Regions from separate parts of the Rhizobium sp. No.120 genome, predicted to be linked through region 1. Evidence: riboswitches for the same ligand, from Rfam matches in the RefSeq annotation. Region 1 holds a riboswitch; the other holds the start of a gene.
What was found. Region 1 has a riboswitch for S-adenosylmethionine ahead of metA (homoserine O-acetyltransferase MetA). Riboswitches for the same ligand answer to the same signal wherever they lie in the genome.

Region 1 (11,625 bases):
CGGCGGCGATTGTCCTTCCACACGCCTTCATAGAGGCAATTGTGGAAGTAGAAATACTCCATATGGCGGAACTCCGCGCGGGCGGCGGAGAAGAGTTCTTCGACCACGCGGATATGGTCATCCATCGAGCCGCCGACATCGAAGAACATCAGAAGCTTCACCGCGTTGCGGCGCTCTGGCCGTGTTTGGACATCGAGATAGCCATGTTCGGCGGTGGAGCGGATCGTGCCGGAAAGATCCAGTTCCTCGGCCGCGCCCTCGCGCACCCAGCGACGCAGGCGCTTTAGCGCTACCTTGATGTTGCGGGTGCCGAGCTCGACGCTGTCGTCGAGATTCCTGAAATCGCGCCGATCCCAGACTTTTACCGCGCGGCGATGGCGCGATGTTTCCTGGCCGATGCGCACGCCTTCCGGATTGTAGCCGTAGGCGCCGAAGGGCGAGGTGCCCGCCGTGCCGATCCATTTCGAGCCGCCCTGATGCCGGCCCCTCTGCTCGGCCAGTCGCTCGCGCAGCGTCTCCATCAGTCTGTCGAAGCCGCCGAGTGCCTCGATCTCTAGTCTTTCCTCTTCGGTCAGATGGCGCTCGGCAAGTTTGCGCAGCCATTCCTCGGGAATAGCGGCTGGCTCCACGGCTTCTCCATCGGCATTGCCGCCGATCGCTTCGACGCCGCGAAAGTAATCGGCGAAGACCTGATCGAAGCGATCGATGAAGCGCTCGTCCTTGATCAGCGTTGCCCGGGCCAGATAGTAGAAGGCCTCGACGTCATAATCGGCAATCCCTTCTTCCATTCCTTCAAGCAGCGAGAGGAATTCCCGGAGCGTCACCGGCACCTTCGCTTCCTTCAGTTTCAGGAAGAAGGGAATGAACAAGCCTCAAGTCCTTTCCTGGCCGATCTCCTCCAGATCATACGGCGTGGTCTGGTAGATCTCGTTGATCCAGTTGCCGAAGAACAGGTGCGCGTGGCTGCGCCACCGGTTCTGCGGAGGAATTTCGGGATCGTTATGCGGGAAGTAGTTGTGCGGCATCTTGATCGGCACGCCCGCATTCACATCCCGGAAATACTCGTCCGCCAGCGAGGTGGAATCATACTCCACGTGATTGAACATGTAGAGCCGGTTGCAGGCCTGTTCGTGCACGAGACAGACGCCCATCTCGCTCGAGTCCATCAGGATTTCCAGGCCAGGCACTTTTTCGATATCTGCGCGGCGCACTTCGGTCCAGCGCGACACCGGAATGGCGAAATCGTCGGAGAAACCGTTGAGATAGACCGAGGAGGGCTTCAGGTTCTGGTGGCGATAGACGCCGAAAGCCTTTTCCTTCAGCGTGTATTTCGGCACCTGGTGGAAATGGTAGATCGCCGCCATGGCGCCCCAGCAGACGTTCATCGTCGAATGGACATTGGTGGTCGTCCAATCCAAGATTTCCTGCATTTCCTTCCAATAGGTGACGTCTTCATATTCCAGCAGTTCGATCGGCGCGCCGGTGATGATGAAGCCGTCGAACTTGCGGTGCTTCACTTCTTCCCACGTTTCGTAGAAAGCAAGCAGATGCTCCTGCGAGGTGTTCTTGGCCTTGTGGCCGCCAACACGCACCAGCGAAAACTCGACCTGCAGCGGCGATGCGCCGACCAGGCGCGCCATCTGGATCTCGGTCTTGATCTTGTTCGGCATGAGGTTGAGAAGCCCGATCTGAAGGGGGCGGATATCCTGACGGAACGCCACCGTTTCGGTCATCACCCGCACACCCTCGTTCTGGAGGGTTTCAAACGCGGGGAGCGTATCGGGAATCTTGATGGGCATTGTTTCACTCGCCAAATACAAAAAAACCGGCCGCGATAAGAATCGCTACCGGTCCGCACGCGGCCCTTTAGCGACTTATTTAACGTGGCTGCAAGCCGGCCGGCCAAATCACCACGAGAGAAATTTCATAAACCCGACGTCTCCGCGGGTCAATGGGGCAAGGTCGCGATGGTTGGCGGCCGTGTTCTGATGTCCGTTCTCGCCTACAGACGGTTGAGAAGTGCGTCCATATCGTAGCCAAGGCGTTTGTGTGCTTCAGCTAGCGGTATCCAGAAAAAACGGAAGCAGATCGGCCCGCCGCCGCCAAACGGTTTCATCTCGAAATGGCGCCACGTGTCGGGTACTGTCTCCGGCAGATTGCAGCAGAAGTAGTGTCGCTGATGATGATAGGTGCGCCCTTCGCGTTCAAAGCGATAGTCATGCACGCCCAACTTGCGCAGAAGGCCCGAAGTGAGGCCCGTTTCCTCCTCGAACTCGCGTGCGGCTGCGAGCTCAAGATCTTCATCATCCTCGACCGTGCCGCCAGGAACCTGGAGCTGGACAGCGGGAAAATCTGGCTCATCGAAGACAAGCAGATGCCCATCTCGAACCGCATAGATCAGGACTTTCACGGCATCCGGTTGCATTCACTTCCCTTGCCCACGTGCCATGAAGGCCAGTCGTTCGAAAAGGTGCACGTCCTGTTCGTTCTTCAGCAGCGCGCCATGCAGTTTCGGCAATACGCTCTTTGCATCGGCGCGTAATGTTTCTGGATCGATATCGTCGGCAACCAGCAGGCGGATCCAGTCGAGGGCTTCGGAGGTCGATGGCTTCTTCTTCAGGCCCGGCACGTCGCGGATTTCGAAGAACTGCGTCAGCGCCGCGCGGACGAGCGTCTGCTTGATGCCGGGATAGTGCACCTCGACGATGCGCGTCAGCGTCTCCATGTCGGGAAAGCGGATATAATGGAAGAAGCAGCGGCGTAGAAAGGCGTCCGGAAGTTCCTTCTCGTTGTTCGAGGTGATGATGACGATCGGGCGGATCGCGGCCCGGATCGTCTCGCCGGTCTCGTAGACGTGGAACTCCATGCGGTCGAGTTCCTGCAGGAGATCGTTGGGGAACTCGATATCGGCCTTGTCGATCTCGTCGATCAGCAGCACGCACTTCGTCGGCGAGGTGAAGGCCTGCCAGAATTTGCCCTGGCGGATATAGTTTCTGACATCGTGAACTCTGATGTCGCCGAGTTGGCTGTCGCGCAGGCGGGAAACCGCATCATACTCGTAGAGACCCTGCTGGGCCTTCGTCGTCGACTTGACATTCCATTCGATCAGGTCGAGGCCAAGCGCGGCGGCTACCTGGCGTGCAAGTTCGGTCTTGCCCTTCCCGGGCTCGCCCTTTACGAGAAGCGGACGCTCCAATCTTATGGCGGCATTGACGGCGACCATCAGATCCTTGTCGGCGATATAGTCGGCAGTTCCCTGAAATTGCATCGGAAGGCTTTCTCAATCTTTCGAGCGCAAGCTAATTGCTGGCCTTATTCGGTTCAAGACGCGAAACCGTGTATATAGGAATGTGATCCCACCGATCTATTGCAAGGGTGGACATGAGGGCGGCTCATGATTAACTGACGGGACGCGTGGCAGGGAAGTGCTGATGGCAGTTGATACGCAAGCCAAGCCGAATGTGCAGGGGAACGAACAGGTCGGATACGATTTGAGCCTCTTCTTTCGGTTGAGGATGATGTTTTCCGCGTTCTGGAATTCGCCGGTCCGCATCAAGCTCATTATTCTTGTCGTCGCGCTTTTCGCAATCATCCTGGTCACGGCCTATGTCCAGGTGCTGCTCAACAATTGGAACGCGCCTTTTTACGATTCGCTGGCTAGACGCGACATTTCCGCCTTCTTCCACCAGCTCGGCGTCTTCGGCATCATCGCCGGTTCGCTTCTGATCCTCAATGTCATCCAGGCCTGGCTCAACCAGATGACCGCGCTCTACATGCGCGAGGGCCTGGCGCGTGATCTCGTCAATCAATGGCTACAGGCCAAGCGCGCGCTTCGTCTTGCCTCTTCCGGACTGATCGGCGTCAATCCCGACCAGCGCCTGCATGAGGACGCCCGCAACCTCGCGGAAAGCACGACCGGGCTTGCCATCGGCCTTGTGCAGGCGACGATCCTGCTGCTCAGCTTCATCGGCGTGCTCTGGGAGCTTTCCAGCGGCATGGTCTTCAAGGTCAACGGCATGAATTTCGCCATCCCCGGCTATATGGTCTGGGCGGCGATCCTCTATGCAGGATCGGCATCGTTCCTCAGCCAATTCGTCGGCCGCCGCCTCGTGCGGCTGAATGCGGATCGCTATTCGAAAGAGGCCGAGCTGCGTTTTGCACTCATGCATGCCAACGAGCATATGCCGGCGATCACGATTGCCGGCGGCGAAGAGAACGAGCGCCGGCGGATCAATCTTGATATATCGGCCGTGCTTGCCGTCATCCGGCAGCTTGCCATTGCCAATACCAATCTCACCTGGGTTTCGGCCGGCTATGGCTGGCTGGTGCTGATCATTCCGATTCTCGTTGCCGCGCCCGCCTATTTCTCCGGCGGCTTGACTTTCGGTCAGCTGATGGTGGCGGTCGGTGCCTTCAATCAGGTCAATTCGGCGTTGCGCTGGTATGTCGCCAATTTCGGCCCGATTGCCGAATGGCGTGCGACGCTGATGCGCGTGACCGATTTCCGCAAGGCGCTGACGGAAATGGACGATAAAATGCCGATGCCGCACACCCTTGTCTTCGAGAAGGCTGCACCGGGGACAATGGTTTGGACCGATCTGGAAATTTCGACAAAGACCAGCGGTGAGGCAACGGAAAACGGCTTCCGGATCGTGGAGGGGACGGTCACGATCAATGCCGGCGAGCATGTAATGATCAATGGCGATCACGGCGTGAACCGCAGGCTGCTGTTCGAGGTGCTGGCACATCAGTGGTACAGCGGCTCCGGTACGGTGAGCCTGCCGCCGATGGAGGACATGCTGTTCGTGCCGCATACGCCCTATGTGCCAACCGGCACGCTCAGGGAAGCGATCTGTTTCCCCGATGATCCGGACGCCTACGACGATGCTGCCGTCGAGGCCGTTATCGACAAGGTGGGCCTCGGCCGCCTGAAGAGCCGCCTCGATACGCAGGCCCGCTGGGATCGGTTGCTCGATACCGAAGAGCAGAAGGCCGTGGGCTTTGCGCATCTGCTGCTTGCGAAGCCGAAATGGATCGTCTTCGACGATGCCATGGAAGGGCTTGAGGCTGAAGTTCAGGCAAAGGCCTTTGCTCTGCTCACCGAACTGGAGGGTGCGACCTTGATCTACATCGGACGCTCCGATGCCTTCATGCACTCCATGTCGCCGCGCGTTCTGCACCTGCAGGCCCTGGCTCCGCATGAGCATAGCACCGAGATGCAAACGCCTCCTGAAACCGCCAGTGCGATGCAGGCGGACGAGAAAAAGGCCAGTGCGCCGTAAGGCGGTGGGGATACGTCTTTGTGTAGCCCTCTGCTTCTACCGCCCAAAATGCAAAAAACGCCCCGTCACGAGGACGAGGCGTTCTTCATGCAAGCAGGTGGCCGAGGCTCAGTCCTTGGCGCGCTCGACGTAGGAATTGTCTTCCGTCGCTATGACGACGCGGGTGCCGGCGTTGATGTGCGGCGGCACCATGGTGCGCACGCCGTTCGACAGGATGGCCGGCTTGTAGGAGGACGATGCCGTCTGGCCCTTTACGACCGGTTCGGTCTCGGTGATCTCGAGCGTGACGTGACGCGGCAGTTCGAGCGCCAGCGGAACGCCTTCGTGGATCGACAGGATGCAGGTCATGCCTTCCTGGAGATAGGCCTTCTGGTCGCCCATGGTTTCGGCATCGACGACGACCTGGTCGTAGGTGGCCGGGTTCATGAAGTGGAAGCCTTCGCCATCTTCATAGAGGTACTGGAAGTTCACGTCTTCGACGAAGGCGCGCTCGACCTGCTCGGTTGTGCGCCAGCGCTCGGAAACCTTCACGCCGTCGACGATGCGGCGCATGTCGACCTGGGTGACCGGCGTACCCTTGCCCGGATGAAAGTTCTGTGCGGTGAGAACGACGTAGAGCTTGCCGTCGACGTCGAGAACGTTGCCCTTGCGGACCGAAGAGGCGATGACCTTGACCATAAGACTTCCTTGTAACGCTGCGTTTTGCGTCGTAGAGGGACTGTCGAAATGCTCTCCGAGACGCAGCAATTGTTTGCTTGGGGGCGCAACTACCCTAAATCAATGGAAATTGCCACCCCCTTGCGTGGCTCGTGCCACGAAGAAAGCTAGGAATGAAGCCGAAGACGAGCAAAGCGTCCCCCTGGTGGACCCGCAATGTCCATGCGGACCGGCGGCCGTTCCTCATCGGCCGCAATGCCATTCAGGCTGCGTTGCGCGTTTTCTTTGCGCGCAACGACTTCATCGAGGTGGATACGGCGACCCTGCAGGTGTCGCCCGGCAACGAGGCGCATCTGCACGCCTTCGAAACGGAGGCGCTGACGACAGATGGAAAGGCGCTGCCGCTTTATCTGCATACCTCGCCGGAATTCGCCTGCAAAAAGCTGCTTGCTGCAGGCGAGGAGCGCATCGCCTGCTTCTCCCACGTCTACCGCAATCGCGAGCGAGGGCCGCTGCACCATCCGGAATTCACCATGCTCGAATGGTATCGAGCCGGTGAAAGCTATGAGGTCCTGATGGCTGATTGCACCGCAATCCTGGGGCTTGCGGCCGAGACCGTCGGGGCGAAGAAATTCAGCTATCGCGGCGCCGAAACCGATCCGTTTCTGCCACCCGAGCGCATCAGTGTGGCCGCTGCTTTCGAGCACTATGCCGGCATCGATCTCTTTGCCTCCATCGGCCTCGACGGATCGACAGATCGCGAGCGTCTGGCGGCGGATATGCGCCAAGCTGGTATCCGCTTTGCCGAAGACGACCTATGGCAGGATCTTTTCAGTCGGGTGCTGGTCGAGAAGATCGAGCCCAATCTCGGCTTCGGCCGCGTGACGATCCTTGACGAATATCCCGTTTCCGAGGCGGCACTTGCGCGGCCATCGGCCAGGGATCATCGCGTTGCCGAGCGTTTCGAGCTCTATGCCTGCGGCGTCGAGCTTGCCAATGCTTTCGGAGAGCTCACCAATGCCGAGGAGCAGCGCCGCCGCTTCGAGATCGAGATGGCGGAAAAGCAGCGCGTCTATGGCGAGACCTATCCGCTGGACGAGGAGTTTCTGGAGGCGCTTGCCGTCATGCCTGACGCAAGCGGTATTGCGCTGGGTTTCGACCGGCTCGTGATGCTGGCAACCGGCGCCTCGCGGATCGAACAGGTGCTGTGGGCACCGGTCGCGGAGTATAACGCATGAATGTGATACGCCCGATCCGCACCATCGGCGAGCTTGAGCGCGCCGGGCTGATCGATGCCGATCAGGTGGTTGCGCTCGAAGCGGTCGCGGAGCGCTATGCCGTTGCCCTGACGCCCGCCGTCGCCCGGCTGATCGATCCCTCGAACCCTGCCGATCCCATTGCCCGGCAGTTCGTACCGGATGCCGCCGAACTTACCGTCACTCCGGAGGAGCGCGCCGATCCGATCGGCGATCACGCACATAGCCCTGTCGAGGGCATCGTGCATCGCTATCCCGACCGCGTGCTGCTGAAGGCCGTGCATGTCTGCCCGGTCTATTGCCGTTTCTGCTTCCGCCGCGAGATGGTTGGGCCGCAGGGGCTCGGGACGCTGGATGGCGAGGCGCTGGACGGCACCTTTGCCTATATCCGCGATCATCAGGAAATCTGGGAGGTCATCCTGACCGGCGGCGATCCGCTGATTCTCTCACCAAGGCGGCTGGAGGAGATTCTCGGGCAGCTTGCTGATATCGACCATGTGAAGATCGTCCGCTTCCATACCCGCATCCCGGTCGTCGATCCCCTGAAGGTCGATGCGGCGCTGATTTCAGCGCTGAAGACGAGCGGCAAGACCATCTATGTGGCGCTGCATGCCAACCATCCGCGGGAGATGACGGAGGAGGCGCGTGCTGCCTGCGCCCGGCTGGTCGATGCGGGGATCGTGCTTATCAGCCAGTCGGTTCTTCTGAAGGGTGTCAATGACGATCCGGAGGTGCTGGCGGCGCTGATGAAGGCTTTCGTCGAAACGCGGGTGAAGCCCTATTATCTGCATCATCCGGACCTTGCGCCCGGAACCAGCCACTTCCGTCTGACGATCGCAGAAGGACAAGCAATCGTCGCAGCTCTGCGCGGCCGTATTTCCGGCCTTTGTCAGCCGACCTATATTCTCGATATTCCCGGCGGCCATGGCAAGGCCGATATCGGTCAAAGCTCGGTTCGCGAGCTAGGCGAGGGCTGCTATTCGATTTCGGATTATAGGGGCGGTGACCACATCTATCCGCCGGAAGGTTAGCACTCGCTGCAAGGGTATACCCTTGCTGGCGCTCCGATCAGGATTGTATTTTTAGCGCAAACGTTGTGGCGAATTTTGGCACGTTAACCGACTTGAGGCCTGCGGCTTTCCAAAAAGCGCGACGCCTTTATATCAGGAATACATAATATTAATGCGCGGGCCGGGATTTGGATGGCTAACGTTTGGTAAATTTCAATCGGAAAAGTCCAAAATATAGCAATCTCCCACCAAGTATAAGTTGTTTTTATTTACCACGTCGCTTAGCGGAATGTTCTATTTTGCCTGTTACTTCTCGGCGAAGAATAAGACTGCGTAACTGCGGTTATGTTAGCCAATGCCAGAAGGGACTAGACTATGAACAAGACGATTCGCGATTTGCTGGCCAAGTTCGGCGCGCTTCCTGTTGCTATCGATCAGATCGAAGATGACGCTGATCTTTATGCGACGGGGCTGTCTTCCTTCGCTTCCGTACAGCTGATGCTCGGCATCGAGGAAGCCTTCGACATCGAGTTTCCCGACAACCTGCTGAACCGCAAGTCCTTCGCCAGCATCGCCGCGATCGAAAGGACCGTCGGCATGATCCTGGACGGCAGAAAGGTCGCCTGATGACTGCGGTGGTCGCTCTACTCGAGGTTGGGACGGGCGAGGGAGCGGCGGTGCGTGCCGCCCGCGTCGCAGCGATCGCCAGCCAACACGCCGATGCCGTCGATGCCGAAGGCCGCTTTCCACGCGAAGCTGTCGACGCCATGCGCGCCGAAAAGCTGCTTTCCATCCAGATCCCTGCCGATCTCGGCGGCGAAGGCGCGTCGATCACCGAGATTGCCGAGCTGTGCTCGATCCTCGGTCAGGCCTGCGCGGCAAGCGCCATGGTCTTCGCCATGCACCAGATCAAGCTTTCGAGTCTGGTCGAGCACGGCGCCGATAGCGACTGGCACCGCGACTTGATGCGCCGCATTGCCAGGGAGCAGCTTCTTCTCGCTTCGGCAACGACCGAGGGCGGGATCGGCGGCAACCTGCGCAACAGCATCTGCGCCATCAAGGTCGAAGGCGATACTTGCTATCTCGAAAAAGATGCGACCGTTATCTCCTACGGCGCCCATGCCGACGCCATTCTGATCACCTCGCGCAGCCATGCCGAGGCCGCCTCTTCCGATCAGGTGCTGACTTGCTTCCTGAAGGACCAGTACGAGATCAAACGCACCGTCGAGTGGAACACGCTCGGCATGCGCGGTACCTGCTCCGACGGCTTCCTGTTCAAGGGCGTGGCGCCGGCCAAGCAGATCCTGCCGAAGCCATTTGCCGAGATCGCCGCCCAGTCGATGCTCGCAAGCTCGCACCTGCTCTGGAGTGGCGTGTGGTATGGCATTGCCGCCGACGCCGTTTCGCGCGCACAGGCTTTCGTGCGTGCCGCTGCCCGCAAGTCTCCCGGCGCACCGCCGCCCGGCGCGCTACGTCTCGCCGAAGCCTCCAGCATGCTGCAGATGGTGAAATCCAATGTGGTTGCCGGGCTGAAGGCCTATGAAGAGGCGAAGCTCGATGCAGACCGCCTGTCGTCGATGGCTTTCGCCGTGGCAATGAACAACGTCAAGATCGCTTCTTCGGAGATGATCCTGCCGATCATCAACCATGCAATGTTGATCTGCGGCATCATGGGCTACAAGAATGGTACGCCCTACAGCCTCGGCCGTCATCTGCGCGACGCGCACTCGGCACAATTGATGATCTCGAATGACCGCATTCTCGGCAACACGTCGACCATGCTGCTCGTCCACAAACAAGATACCAGCCTGTTGGGGTAACCGTCATGGATATGCAAACATCGTTTCTCGACCGCCTTTTCGATTCCGGCCTTCTGATCGACACCGGCGTTGATGGTCTTTACGGCCGCAGCGGCCAGTTCGAAGATGTCATTTCAGCCTTCGAGCGGCTGATCGACACATTTGGCGGCGCCGATGGGGCCGAGGCCATCCGCTTTCCGCCCGGCATGAACCGCGCCTTCTTTGAAACCAGCGGCTACATGAAGAGCTTCCCGCAGCTGGCCGGCACGGTGCACAGCTTCTGCGGCAACGAGCTCGACCATATGAGCCTGCTGAAATGCATGGAAGTCGGCGACGACTGGACTAGAGATCAGCAGGCGACCGATATCGTGCTGACGCCGGCCGCCTGCTATCCGCTCTATCCGACGGTTGCCAAGCGCGGCGCCATTCCGGAAGACGGCGCGCTCTACGATCTGCAGTCCTATTGCTTCCGTCATGAGCCCTCCAAGGATCCGGCCCGCCAGCAGCTGTTCCGCATGCGCGAATATGTCTGCATGGGCAGCGAAAAGCATGTAACGGATTTCCGCCAGAGGTGGATGGACCGCGGTGTCGAGATGATGAAGGCCGTTGGCCTCGACGTGACCATCGACGTCGCCAACGATCCGTTCTTCGGCCGTGCCGGCAAGATGCTTGCCAATAACCAGCGCGACCAGAACCTGAAGTTCGAGCTGCTGATCCCGATCACGTCTGCCGCCAAGCCGACAGCCTGCATGAGCTTCAACTACCACCAGGATGCCTTCGGCACGAAATGGGGCCTGAACTTCGCCGATGGCAGCGTCGTGCACACGGCCTGCGTCGGCTTCGGCCTGGAGCGCATCGCGCTGGCGCTGTTCCACACCCATGGTCTCGACGTCAAGGAATGGCCCGAGAGCGTGCGCAAGGCGCTGTGGGGCTGATCGCACCCATGGCTTCCGTGTTTCAGGGACTGGATCCCGCCGCCTACAAGCCACATGCGCTGCACGACAGCGAGCGCATGTGGCCTGAGACGAATTGCTACATCGATCTCTGGATCGAGGTGCTTTCGAGCCTGAATCTGCCGCCGGAAGCCATGCTCGGCTTCACGCTGACGCAGGATTTCGAGGGCGACCAGTTCACCTTCTTCAAGGTGCCGCTCGAAGATTTGGAAGCGCTCTATGGCGTGCGCTGCACCGAGCTTGCGATCTACGACAAGGTGCAGAACCATGTCGCTGAACAGATCGGCCGTGGCCGGCTCTGCCTGGTGGAGATGGACTCCTTTTTCATGCCCGATACGCAAGGGGTCGGCTATCGCCGCGAGCACGGCAAGACGACGGTGGCGATCAACCGGCTCGACATGCAGGGCCGCACGGTCGACTATTTCCACAATGGTGGGTTCTTCCAGCTGTCGGGCGAAGATTTCGATGGGCTCTTCCAGCTGCATCTGACGGATGAGGATCTGCCATTCCTGCCCTATACTGAATTTGCGAAATTTCCGGAGAAGACACCGGGCGACGCCGCGATCCGTGAGACGGCGCGGCAGCTGCTGTCCTTCCATTTCCGCCGGCGGCCAAAAGCCAATCCGATCCGTGCCTTCGCCGAGGTCTTCCCGGCCCAGGTGGAAGCG
Region 2 (11,625 bases), on a different contig from region 1:
TCGCTGTAGCGCTTTTAATTTGCTGCATAATTTCATCCTCAAATCGATTCCGATTTAAGGAATTATGCAGTAACTTTTGCCATGAGACGCGCGACTTCTCAGTCTGCCAAATTCAAAGGACTTCGCCTGTCATGAACAAGCCGCTTTCTGCTCACGAGGCCCTGATCTACGTCATGGTACTCGCCTCGGCCGTTGACCGCACGATGAACGACCGGGAGCTCAGCCGCATCGGGGAGCTCATTCACGCCCTGCCGGTATTCAAGGGGTTCGACGACGAGAAGCTGATTTCCGTCTCCCGCGACTGCGCCAAGCTTCTTTCGAACAATGAGGGATTGGACATTGTTCTCGAAACCGTGCGTGATACGCTTCCGGCCCGTCTATATGACACGGCCTATGCGCTCGCCGTCGAAGTCGCTTCGGCCGACCTGTCAGTCAAGGCCGAGGAATTGCGCCTCCTCAGCCTGCTTCGCGACCGTCTCGGGCTCGACAAACTGACCTGCGCCGCCATCGAGCGCAGCGCGATCGCCCGCTATCGCAAGGCCTGAAGCATTACGCATTCCGGACGGAAAACCGGTATGCGCTTCTCCTGGGCCTGCTCTGATCAGTAGAGCCCATAGGGGAAATAGCGCAGATAGATTTCCTGCAGCCTGCCGTCGCGTGAGAGGGTGGCAAGCGCATGATTGATTGCCGCCGTCAGATCGGCATCCTGCTGGCGCAGCATGATGGTCATGCCTTCGCCGAGAAATTGCTGCGACAGGTAGGGACCGTCAAAAAGGGCGCAGCATTTTTCGGCCGCCGGCGACGAGACCCAGAAGGAAAGCTGCAGGCCATCGGCAAATGCCGCATCGACCTTGCCGTCCTTGACGGCAGTCAGCAATGCTTCCTTGTCGTCGAAGGGCACCTGTTTGATCGCCGGGAAGAAGGCCGCCAGCATCGCCGCGTGCGCCGTTCCCTTAACGACGCCGACCGGCTGTCCCGAGAGCGAAGCGGCCGTCGTGCCGCTGATCGGCGCCTTGAGATTGCGCACGAAGCGGGCCGGCAACATGAGGAAAGGCCGCGAAAAGGCGAAGGTCTTGCGCAACTCGGGCGTAACCGCAACGCCGGCGATGATGGCATCGCCTTGCGAAGCGGCAAGTGCACCCTGCAATTCGCCGAAGGGCAAGGCCTGGATCTGGCATTTGTCCGCTATTGCCAGCTCGTCGCAGATCTTGCGCGCCAGCTCGACATGGAAGCCGGTGAGCTTGTCGTTCTGATCGAGGAAATTGAAAGGCGGAAAATCGATCGATGTCAGGAAGCGCAGTCTGACTAGCGAAGATAGATCCGGTTTCGGCAGGCGCTCACGCGCATCGAACAGGATCGGCAGGCTCTGCGACTTCGTCTCCTGAGCGGCAACCGGCGGGGTGCAGCATATGGCGACCATGGCCGCCAACGCCAGATACCGGGCGGCAGACATGATCGGCGAAAGGCAAACACGCATGGTCTGGATCCGGCCTCCGGTCGTGGATGCACATTTCTGATTCACCAATCCGATGTAGCAGAGACACGCCGCAGGGGGAATATCATACCGTTGAATGATGACCGAAGCGGCTGCGGGATGGGTGCCGGTCGCGCCCTTTACTTTTTCGGCAGAACGAGCCGTTCAATCTTTACCGATCGGGTGCCGCTCGCCTCTCCGCGCCGCTTCAACAGCCTTGCCGGGGTACCGACATAGATGCCGTAAGGCTCGGTCCTGCCCTTGACGACGGCGTTGGCGCCGATAACGCATCCCTTGGCGATATGGGAGCCACCGAGGATCTTGGCGCCCGCCCCGATCCAGACATCGTCCTCAATGACGACCGGCTTCTTCGTCACCCCCTGCAGGCGGATCGGCTGCGAGATGTCGTCGAAATTATGATCGAAGGAGACGATCATCGCGTGCGCCGCGATGCGCACATCATTGCCGATCACAATGCCGCCGCGACCAAGCAGAATGCTGTAGTCGTTGAAGGAGACATGGTCGCCGATTTCGATGCTGCCTTCTTGCGCATCGATGATGACACCCTTACGGAAATGGACTCTTTCCCCGATGCGGACATCGCCTCGCTTCCAGATGATTCTGGTACCGAGAGGTATTTTCGTGCTGCGGGCAATCTTCAGCGCACCACTTCGAAAGAGCGCTTTCAGCCTGTAAAACCATGCAATGCCACGCATCTCGACGCTCCTGACAAGGAGCGCCCGTTCTTACACGCTTGTCTGACGCCCGCCTGAATGGGCTACAGATGGCGATGCGGCAGTACGTTCACAAGCACCGTTCCATTGACTGCACTGTTTAGATGCGCGCGGCAAGGCCTGTGATCAACGCAATCACGCCGAAGCCCGCGGCCCCTGCACAAACGGCAACCCAGCCGCCGAAATCCCATGCCGTGCCGGCAAGCGCCGATCCGAGGGCGCCGCCGAGAAAGAAGATGCCGACAAAGAGGCCGTTGATGCGCCCGCGAGCCTCCGGCTTCAGGAGATTGACGGCGCGACGACCCAAGGTCTGATCGCCGGTGACACCGACATCGAGCAAGACGGCGCTGACGCCCAGAAGGACCAATAGCGCCACAGAGTCGCCCGAGCGTATTCCGCCGACCCAGGCGGCCAGCGCCATTGCGGCGAGCGCGATCAGATGCGAGGCCAATGTCGCCACCTGCGTCCAACCCCTGTCGCCCATGCGGCCGAAGACAGAAGTCGCGGCAGCGCCACCAGCGCCAACAAGGGCAAACAGCGCGATGCCGGATTGGCCGAGCGAAAATGGCGGCTGCGCCAGGCGCAGGGCAACGGAAGTCCAGAACAGGCTGAAGCTTGCCATCATCAAGGCTGCCGTGAAAGCACGCAGTCGCAGCACCGGTTCCTCCCGCAGGAGCCCAAAGAGCGAACCGATCAAAGCCCCATAGCTCGCGCTGACCAGAGGGCGCCGCTCCGGCAGACGCAGGGCAAGCAGAGCGGCGAGCAGGGCGAGCGTCGCGGCACTTAGGGCATAGAAACTTCTCCAGCCCCAGAGGTCGGCAATCAGGCTCGCCAGCGGGCGCGAGACGAGAATACCGACCATGACGCCGCTCATGACATTGCCGATCACCCGGCCGCGATGTTCAGGCGGCGCCATGGCCGCTGCGATCGGCACGAGTATCTGAATGGCGGAACAAGCTGCTCCCAGTAGGAAGAGGAAGATCAGCAGGCTCCAGCCCGTCGGCGCGAAGGCAGCGGCAACGGCCATGACCAGAGCAGCAAGGAGCATGCGCAGCACCAGCTGCCGGTTTTCCATGAGATCCGCCAGCGGCACCAGAAAGAACAGGCCGGCGGCGTAGCCGAGCAGCGAAGCCATGGCCACGAGACCCGCGCCGCTTTCGGAAAACCCGAGCGACGGGCCGATGATGCCGACCAGCGTCTGCGGCGCGAAGAGATTGAGGATGATGACGCCGGTGGCGATGGCGAACAACAAGGTCGATGGAGCGGCGGGTGCCGCGGAAACCTCTCCCTCCGGCTCGCTCGTCATACATTCGGGGACTTGCGACATGATCTCTCCGATAATTTCTGATAATAAAGATAGCTATGTTTATCGCCTTGTCGCATAATGCGGCAACTGAAATTAAATAATAATGATTATGCGAGTTCAGCATGAACATTCCTGACTTGGAAGCCTTCGTCGCCGTGGTGGAGACGGGTTCGATCGTCGCCGCCTCCGCGCGCATCAATCTGACCCAACCCGGCATCACCCGACGCATCCAGAACCTGGAAGACAGTCTCGGCATCGCCCTCCTCGACCGGCAGTCGAAGCCCTTGCGGCCGACGGCTGCAGGACGCGAGGCCTATGAGCATGGACGGCGGGTATTGCGGTCGCTCGACGATCTCAAGGCCGGCGTTTCGCCCGGCGGCACGATCGGTGGCGAATTCCGTCTGGGGATCATGCCCTATCTTTCCGAAGCGGCCTTATCCGCCCCGCTCGACGAATTGCGCAGCCAGTTTCCGCAACTGACGCTGCGCATCGTTACCGGCTGGTCGCCGCAACTGATCGAGCAGGTCGCGCGCAGTCAGCTCGATGCGGCGACCGTCTGCCTGGCAGAGGGGCTGCAGCCGCCGGATAATGTCGTCGGCGAGATGCTCGGAGTCCATGCCGTCATTCTCGTCGCGGCACCGTCGCTCGGCATCCCCAAGCAACCAAGGCTGGAAGATCTCTCCCGATTCCCGTGGATCATGAACCAGAGCGGCTGCGGCTTCCGCGCCTTCATTCAGCATCGCTTCGAAGCCGAGCGCCTGCCCTTCGATGTCGGGGTCGAGGCCATGAGCGCCGATCTGCGCATGTCACTGGTCGCCCGCGGCCTCGGCATTGGCGTCCTGACGCCGGCCGCATTGGCGGACAGCCGCTGGCGCGATTTGGTCGAAATCGTCGACGCGCCGGATTTCAGCCCGAAAGTCGTCAACTGGCTGGTGCATCGCCCGCCAGCCGGGCGGCTGGCGGGGCCGATTGCGATCTTTGGGGAAGCGCTAAAGGAAACGCTGAAAACGAAGAGACCGCTTCTGGCGTGAAAATTATGGAGCGGGTGAAGGGAATCGAACCCTCGTATTCAGCTTGGGAAGCTGCTGCTCTACCATTGAGCTACACCCGCCTGACACCGTGAGATGTCCAACAGTTGGCGGCCTCTGTCAAGGCCGCCAAATAGTCGATCACAGCCGGAAGTGCTTGGAGAGCTTCAGGCCCTGTGCCTGATAGTTCGAGCCGAGGCCGGAGCCGTAGAGGCTGCTCGGCTGTTCCAGCATGTGTTCATAGATAAGGCGGCCGACGATCTGGCCGTCTTCGAGGATGAAAGGCACTTCGTGGCTGCGCACTTCCAGCACGGCGCGGCTGCCGCGGCCGCCGGCCGGGGCATGGCCGAAACCGGGATCGAAGAAGCCGGCATAGTGGACGCGGAATTCGCCGACCAGCGGATCGAACGGCGTCATCTCGGCGGCGAAATGCGGTGGAACATGCACCGCCTCGCGCGAAACAAGGATGTAGAATTCATCGGGATCCAGGATCAGCTCGGTGCGGCCGCGACTGTAGAGCGGTTCCCAGAAATCGAAAATATCGTGCTGGGCCTTCTTGTCGACATCGACAACGGCGGTGTGGTGCTTGCCGCGATAGCCGATCAGCCCTTCCTTGTCGCCAGCGAGATCGATCGACAGCGCGATGCCGCCGCCGGTAATATTAGGCTTCTTGCTGGCAACCAGCGTCTCGGTTTCATGCAGCGCCAGCAGTTCCGGCTCGGTGAGCACGGCCTGGCCGACCCGGAAGCGGATCTGCGACAGGCGCGAGCCGCGGCGAACGACGATCGGGAAGGTGCGCGGGCTGATTTCGAGATAGAGCGGCCCGGAATAGCCAGCCGGGATCTTGTCGAACTCCTGCGCCCGGTCGGTGATGACGCGGGTGAAGATATCGAGACGGCCGGTCGAGCTCTTCGGATTGGCGGAGGCGGACATATCCTCGGGCAGATCGAGGCGCTCCATCAGCGGCACGATATAGACGCAGCCGGTTTCCAGCACCGCGCCTTCGGAGAGATCGACCACATGCAGTTTCAGCCGGTCGAGCTTGTCGGCGACGAGATGTGAGGGACCGGGCATGAAGCTGGCGCGGACGCGAAAGGCATGCGAACCGAGCCTGAGGTCAAGGCTTGCCGGCTGGATCTGATCGACGTCCAGTTCTCTCTCGCTCGTCAGCCGCCCCGTTTCGAACAGCGCTGCGATGGCGCGATCGGCCAAAATTCCAGTATTGCGAGCCATCATGCTTCTCTCATAATTTGTCGCAGACAAAACCAAACTCGGGGAATTGACGCAAGCCGTCAACGGCAGTATTGCAACTTATCCCGTGGTGATTTGGCCGGTCGGCTTGCAGCCACGTTAAACAAATGGCTAAAAAGACCGGGGTTGAACCGGTCTGCTTTTGCGACCGGTTTTTTTGTTTTGAAAGTGGTGATGGCATGAGCAAGACTTGGCGCCCCGCAACCCAGCTCGTTCACGGCGGAACGCTCCGTTCGCAATTCGGCGAGACCTCCGAAGCAATCTATCTGACCCAGGGCTTCGTCTATGACACCTCGGAAGCGGCGGAAGCCCGCTTCAAGGGCGAGACGGATGGATTCATCTACGCCCGCTATGGCAGCCCCACCAACGACATGTTCGAAAAGCGCATGTGCGCGCTGGAAGGCGCAGAAGACGCCCGTGCGACCGCATCCGGCATGGCCGCCGTCTCCGCCGCCATCCTCTGCCAGTTGAAGGCCGGTGATCATATCGTCGCTGCCCGCGCCCTCTTCGGCTCCTGCCGCTGGGTGGTCGAGACGCTCGCCCCGAAATACGGCATCGAATGCACGCTGGTCGACGGCCGCTTTACCGAGAACTGGGAAAAGGCCATCCGCCCGAACACCAAGCTCTTCTTCCTCGAAAGCCCGACCAACCCGACGCTGGAAGTGGTCGACATTGCCGCCGTCGCCAAGCTCGCCAACCAGATCGGCGCAAAGGTCGTGGTCGACAACGTCTTCGCGACGCCGCTTTTTCAGAAGCCTTTGGAACTCGGCGCCCATATCGTCGTCTATTCCGCCACCAAGCATATCGACGGCCAAGGCCGTTCTCTCGGCGGCGTCATCCTCTCCGACAAGCAGTGGATCGACGAGAACCTGCAGGACTATTTCCGCCATACCGGCCCGGCCATGTCTCCCTTTACCGCCTGGACGCTGCTGAAGGGCATCGAGACGCTGCCGCTGCGCGTTGCGCAGCAGACGGCGAACGCCTCCAAGGTTGCCGATTTCCTCGCCGAGCAGGGGAACAAGGTCGCCCGCGTGATCTATCCCGGCCGCAAGGACCATCCGCAGGCCGATATCATCGCCAAGCAGATGAGCGGTGGCTCGACGCTCGTCGCCTTCGAACTGAAGGGCGGCAAGGAAGCAGCCTTCAAGCTGCAGAACGCGCTGGAGATCGTGAAGATTTCCAACAATCTCGGCGACTCGAAGAGCCTGATCACGCATCCGGCCACCACGACGCACAAGAACCTCACCGACGAAGCCCGTGCCGAGCTCGGCATTTCGCCGGGCACCGTGCGCTTCTCCGCCGGCATCGAGGACAGCGCCGATCTGGTCGAGGATTTCGCTCGCGCTCTCGAGCAGGTTTCCGCCTGATATCAATTGAGCCGCCCGGAGACTTCCGGGCGGCTCGACTGCCCTCACCGGGCAATCTCGCGAGAGATGGGGTAGCTCGTCAGCTGGCGGCCTTGAACTCGACCAGGCCGTTGTTCAGGAAGACCATCTTGTCGAACAATTTGAGATCCAGCGGGTTTGGCAGACGGACGTCCGAAAGATCGGGCACGGGCTTCAGCGCCGGATCGTAGCAACGATCGATCTGTGAGATGAAGACGACGATCACCCCTCTGGCGCGCGCAAAGGTCTTCAATATCTGAACCTGGATCATCAATTCCGGATTTTCTCGTTTCTGATCCAGCAACTGCAGAAAATCGACCACGGCCAGTGTGCCAGGCGACGCCCGAGCGAGCCTCTCGACGATATGATCGGCGCTGATGGCATCCGAGTTGTCGAATTCGAACAGACCGGCAAATTCCGCATGATCGGCACCAATGACAGGAAAACGGTCGACGACGACCTTTTCCGTGTCCTCCAGCGTGAAGAAGACGCTGCAATTGCCAGCCTTCATGGCCTCGACGGCAAGCCGCAAGCTCATCAGGGTCTTGCCGTGACCGCGCCGCGCGCCGATCAGCACCAGATCGCCCGGGCTCAGACGCGAATACAGCTCACCGATGGGCACGGCTGAGCTCGCTTTGCTTGCGAGCAAGCTCCAGCCCGCAAAGCCTTCATGAGCCGCGACGCGATCCAGCGCGGCGTGCAAGGGGATTTTCTGCTGGCGAGAGAGGAGCCTAGCCTTACGCTTCAAATGATAAACAGGGGCAGAAAGCCTCATATAAACCTCCTATTGCGAGCAATAACCGCAACCCCTCCTTATGCCAGGCGCTCAAACAGTCGGTTTGGATATCGACGGCCCCGCATGAAGTATACTTTCCCGAATGGAGGGCGGAGGCACGGGCCATGCCAGAATCAGATGATAGCTGAAATCCTGCTGCAGGGGAATCTCATCCAAATCCTGCCGAGGGAACTTATAAAAAGAACAGGGGTTATATGGCGCGGAGGTTTTGAGGCCGGGCGATCACGTGTGACGACCAGTCATGAAAGTCCAGAAGCAATCGCAGCAAGCGTTTCCTGAATGCGGAAGATAGATCTAAGTCTACTCCATTAGATGAGGCCAAATGACGGCGGCTTACGATACTTGGAGACGATTTCGTTAACCTTTAACATGAACCGTAATAGCTGGAATCAAAGCCGCCCTGGCCGTTCACGCAGGATTTCATCACGCCGTTCCTTGACGGAAAGCATCGGTTATAGGATACCGCTAAATATCCTGCACTTTGCGGGAGTGGTGGAAAGCGGATAATATGCCGCAAACTTGAAAATGCTGAAACAGCCATGCGGCTTGAAGGAGCGTCCGGCGTTTCGGGACAATGGCAAGGTGTCAGGCATGTATCGCGCCCTAACACGCGACATCGAGGTGGTTGTAGAACCGTTTTATCTGGAGGAGCAATCCGATCCGGAGGACGATCGCTATGTCTGGGGATACCGCATCGTCATCTCCAACCATTCGAAGAAAGCCGTGAAGCTGGTGACGCGCTACTGGCACATTACCGACATGAACGGCATCGTGGATGAGGTGACGGGACCCGGCGTGGTCGGCGAGCAGCCGCACCTGAAGCCCGGCGATACCTATGAATATTCCTCGGGCTGCCCGCTGGATACACCGTCAGGCATGATGTTCGGCCATTACCAGATGGAGACGGACGACGGGGAGCAATTCCATGTCAAGATCCCCGCCTTCTCTCTCGATACGCCAAACCTGCTGCGCACGCTGAATTAAAGCTGACTCAGGCCGCTTCTATCTCGGACACTTCGAAACGATAGGTCGTCGAGCAGAACTCGCAGGTCACGGCAATTTCGCCATTCTCCTGACTGGCCTCGATCTCCTCGGCCGTGAAGCCCTTCAAGACGCCCTTCAGCTTGTCGCGCGAGCACGAACAGCGGTCATAGACGGCCTTCGGTTCATAGACGCGTACGCCGCGCTCGTGGAAGAGGCGATAGAGAAGCCGCTCGGTGCCGACTTGCGGATCCGTCAATTCGTCGGCGTCGATGGTTTCCACCAGGCTGCGGGCTTCCGACCAGGCGTCATCCTCGACATGATCACGCACGCCTGTATCGCCATCGCCACCATGCAGGTCCGGCTGGCGCATGCGCTCAGGCGCTTCCGGCAAGAACTGGGCGATCAGGCCACCAGCCCGCCAGCGGTGACGCGGCTTGCCGTTTTCATCACGATCGAAAAGTTCTGCAGCGCCCAGACGCACGCGCGTCGGGATCTGTTCAGACTGACGGAAATAGGTGCCTGCAATCTCCTCGAGCGACGCGCCGTCAAGTGCGACAATGCCCTGATAAGGCTGCGTGAAACGGCCCTGATCGATGGTGAAAGCGAGCACGCCCTTGCCGAGCAGCTGCTCCGGCTCGGTCCGGCCTTCGGCAACTGCCTTTGCCAGCGCTTCTTCATCGAAACGGGCATAGGCCCGGACGTTTTCCGGGGTCGAGAAATCGGCGACCAGAAGGTCGACGGGACCGTCGCCCTTGGTCTGCACGGTGAACTTGCCTTCGAACTTCAGCGACGTGCCAAGCAGGACGGTCAGGACGATAGCTTCGGCGAGCAGCCGTGCGACCGGCGCCGGATAGTCGTGCCGGGCGAGAATGGCGTCCAGCAGCGGACCAAGCTGCACGGCACGGCCGCGCACATCCAGACCTTCCACCTGGAAGGGAACGACATGATCGTCACCGGCGAAATCGAACTGACCCAGCGAGGCGGCATTTTCTGCCATTGCTTTACTCCTGCAGCATGACGCCGAAAAGTGAGAGCGGTTTTCGGGCGCCGTCATGCTCTATTCTTTGATTCTAGACCGGATTCAGGTCCTAGGTCGCTTCGACCTGGGACCATCCGGCTCTAGGGCCCGCGCCCTTCAGACGCGGTTTGATATCTTCAGATCGCGCCCAGGCACCAAGCAAGAATCGACTTTTGCGCATGAAGGCGGTTTTCCGCCTCATCGAAGACAACGGATTGCGGACCGTCGATCACCTCGTCCGTCACTTCCTCTCCGCGATGGGCGGGCAGGCAATGCATGAACAAAGCGTCTTTGCCGGCCTGTGCCATCAAAGCCTTGTTGACCTGATAGGGCTGAAAGACGTTGTGACCGCGTGCCCGGTGCTCCTGATTCATGGAAACCCAGGTATCGGTTACCACGCAATCGGCGCCGGCGACCGCACGGTCTGCATCATGCGAGAGCATGATTTCGGCGCCCTCGTTGCGGGCCCAGTTCAGATAGTGATCCTTCGGCTCGGAACCAAGGGGTACCGCCATATTCATGCGATAGCCGAAGCGTGCCGCGCCTTCGATCAGCGAATGCAGCACGTTGTTGCCGTCGCCCGTCCAGGCAAGCGTCTTGCCCTTGATCGGGCCGCGATGCTCTTCAAAGGTCATGATGTCGGCCATGATCTGGCAGGGATGCGTATCGTCGGTCAGCGCATTGATGACCGGAACCGTCGCATGTTCCGCCAACTCCAGCAGGCGCGAATGATCCGTCGTGCGGATCATGATCGCGTCGACATAGCGCGACAGCACCTTAGCGGTATCGCCAATCGTTTCGGCGCGACCAAGCTGCATCTCGGTACCCGAGAGGAACAGCGTTTCGCCGCCGAGCTGGCGCATGCCGACGTCGAAGGAAACACGAGTTCGGGTGGACGGCTTCTCGAAGATCATCGCCAGCATCTTGCCGGCCAGCGGCTTGTCGGCAGTGCCAGCCTTCTGCGCGCTCTTTCGCACCATCGCGTCATCGATGATATTGCGCAGATCGGCAGCCGGAACGGCAGAGAGATCGAGAAAGTGTTTCGGAGAAGCCATGTCCTTACCTGTGCTCCAGAAAAAACAATAACGCCCGCGTGGGGCACGAACGCCCCAAATGCGGGCGGTAAGCTCAAGCCGATTTTTTGACGCGGGCAGCGCGCGCACGCTCGGCGGCACGCTCCAGGCGAGCAAGACCTTCGCGTGCTTCTTCGGCGGTAACGACCAGCGGCGGCAGCAGACGGATGACGTTGTCGCCCGCCGGCACGCCGAGCAGATGCTCGGCACGGATCGCCTGCAGCAACTCCGCCTGCGGAATGGCCGCCTTGATGCCGAGCATCAGGCCTTCGCCACGAACGTCCTCGATGATGTCAGGAAAGCGATCCTTGAGCGAGGCGAGCCCCTGGCGGAAGACCAGCGCGACATCGCGCACATGCTGCAGGAAACCTTCGGCAAGCACGATATCGAGAACCGCATTTCCGACCGCCATGGCGAGCGGATTGCCGCCATAGGTCGAGCCATGCGTCCCCGCCTTCATGCCCGAGGCGGCCTCCGCCGTCGCAAGGCAGGCGCCGAGCGGGAAACCGCCACCGATGCCCTTGGCGACAGCCATGATATCAGGCTTGATGCCGGCCCATTCATAGGCGAAAAGCT

Region 2: another riboswitch for S-adenosylmethionine. It lies ahead of ACYJRZ_RS07770 (O-succinylhomoserine sulfhydrylase); the one in region 1 lies ahead of metA (homoserine O-acetyltransferase MetA).

The regions. Positions count from the first base shown of each region.
Region 1 is NZ_BAAJNQ010000009.1:71,342-82,966, reverse strand. Features, by position in the region: gene ACYJRZ_RS22595 (vWA domain-containing protein) at 1-869, opposite strand, end outside; gene metA (homoserine O-acetyltransferase MetA) at 873-1,799, opposite strand; SAM riboswitch at 1,847-1,924, opposite strand; gene ACYJRZ_RS22585 (NUDIX hydrolase) at 2,003-2,425, opposite strand; gene ACYJRZ_RS22580 (AAA family ATPase) at 2,426-3,268, opposite strand; gene ACYJRZ_RS22575 (ABC transporter ATP-binding protein/permease) at 3,432-5,282, shown strand; gene efp (elongation factor P) at 5,391-5,960, opposite strand; gene epmA (EF-P lysine aminoacylase EpmA) at 6,113-7,177, shown strand; gene ACYJRZ_RS22560 (lysine-2,3-aminomutase-like protein) at 7,174-8,226, shown strand; gene ACYJRZ_RS22555 (acyl carrier protein) at 8,581-8,832, shown strand; gene ACYJRZ_RS22550 (acyl-CoA dehydrogenase family protein) at 8,832-10,025, shown strand; gene ACYJRZ_RS22545 (amino acid--[acyl-carrier-protein] ligase) at 10,031-10,939, shown strand; gene ACYJRZ_RS22540 (DUF1839 family protein) at 10,948-11,625, shown strand, end outside.
Region 2 is NZ_BAAJNQ010000002.1:413,316-424,940, reverse strand. Features, by position in the region: gene ACYJRZ_RS07805 (tellurite resistance TerB family protein) at 132-545, shown strand; gene ACYJRZ_RS07800 (transporter substrate-binding domain-containing protein) at 602-1,420, opposite strand; gene ACYJRZ_RS07795 (acyltransferase) at 1,615-2,190, opposite strand; gene ACYJRZ_RS07790 (MFS transporter) at 2,309-3,535, opposite strand; gene ACYJRZ_RS07785 (LysR family transcriptional regulator) at 3,637-4,545, shown strand; tRNA gene ACYJRZ_RS07780 (tRNA-Gly) at 4,552-4,625, opposite strand; gene ACYJRZ_RS07775 (2'-deoxycytidine 5'-triphosphate deaminase) at 4,684-5,778, opposite strand; SAM riboswitch at 5,851-5,929, shown strand; gene ACYJRZ_RS07770 (O-succinylhomoserine sulfhydrylase) at 5,973-7,160, shown strand; gene ACYJRZ_RS07765 (DNA helicase) at 7,240-7,953, opposite strand; gene apaG (Co2+/Mg2+ efflux protein ApaG) at 8,566-8,958, shown strand; gene ACYJRZ_RS07755 (Hsp33 family molecular chaperone) at 8,966-9,955, opposite strand; gene argF (ornithine carbamoyltransferase) at 10,114-11,031, opposite strand; gene ACYJRZ_RS07745 (acetylornithine transaminase) at 11,105-11,625, opposite strand, start outside.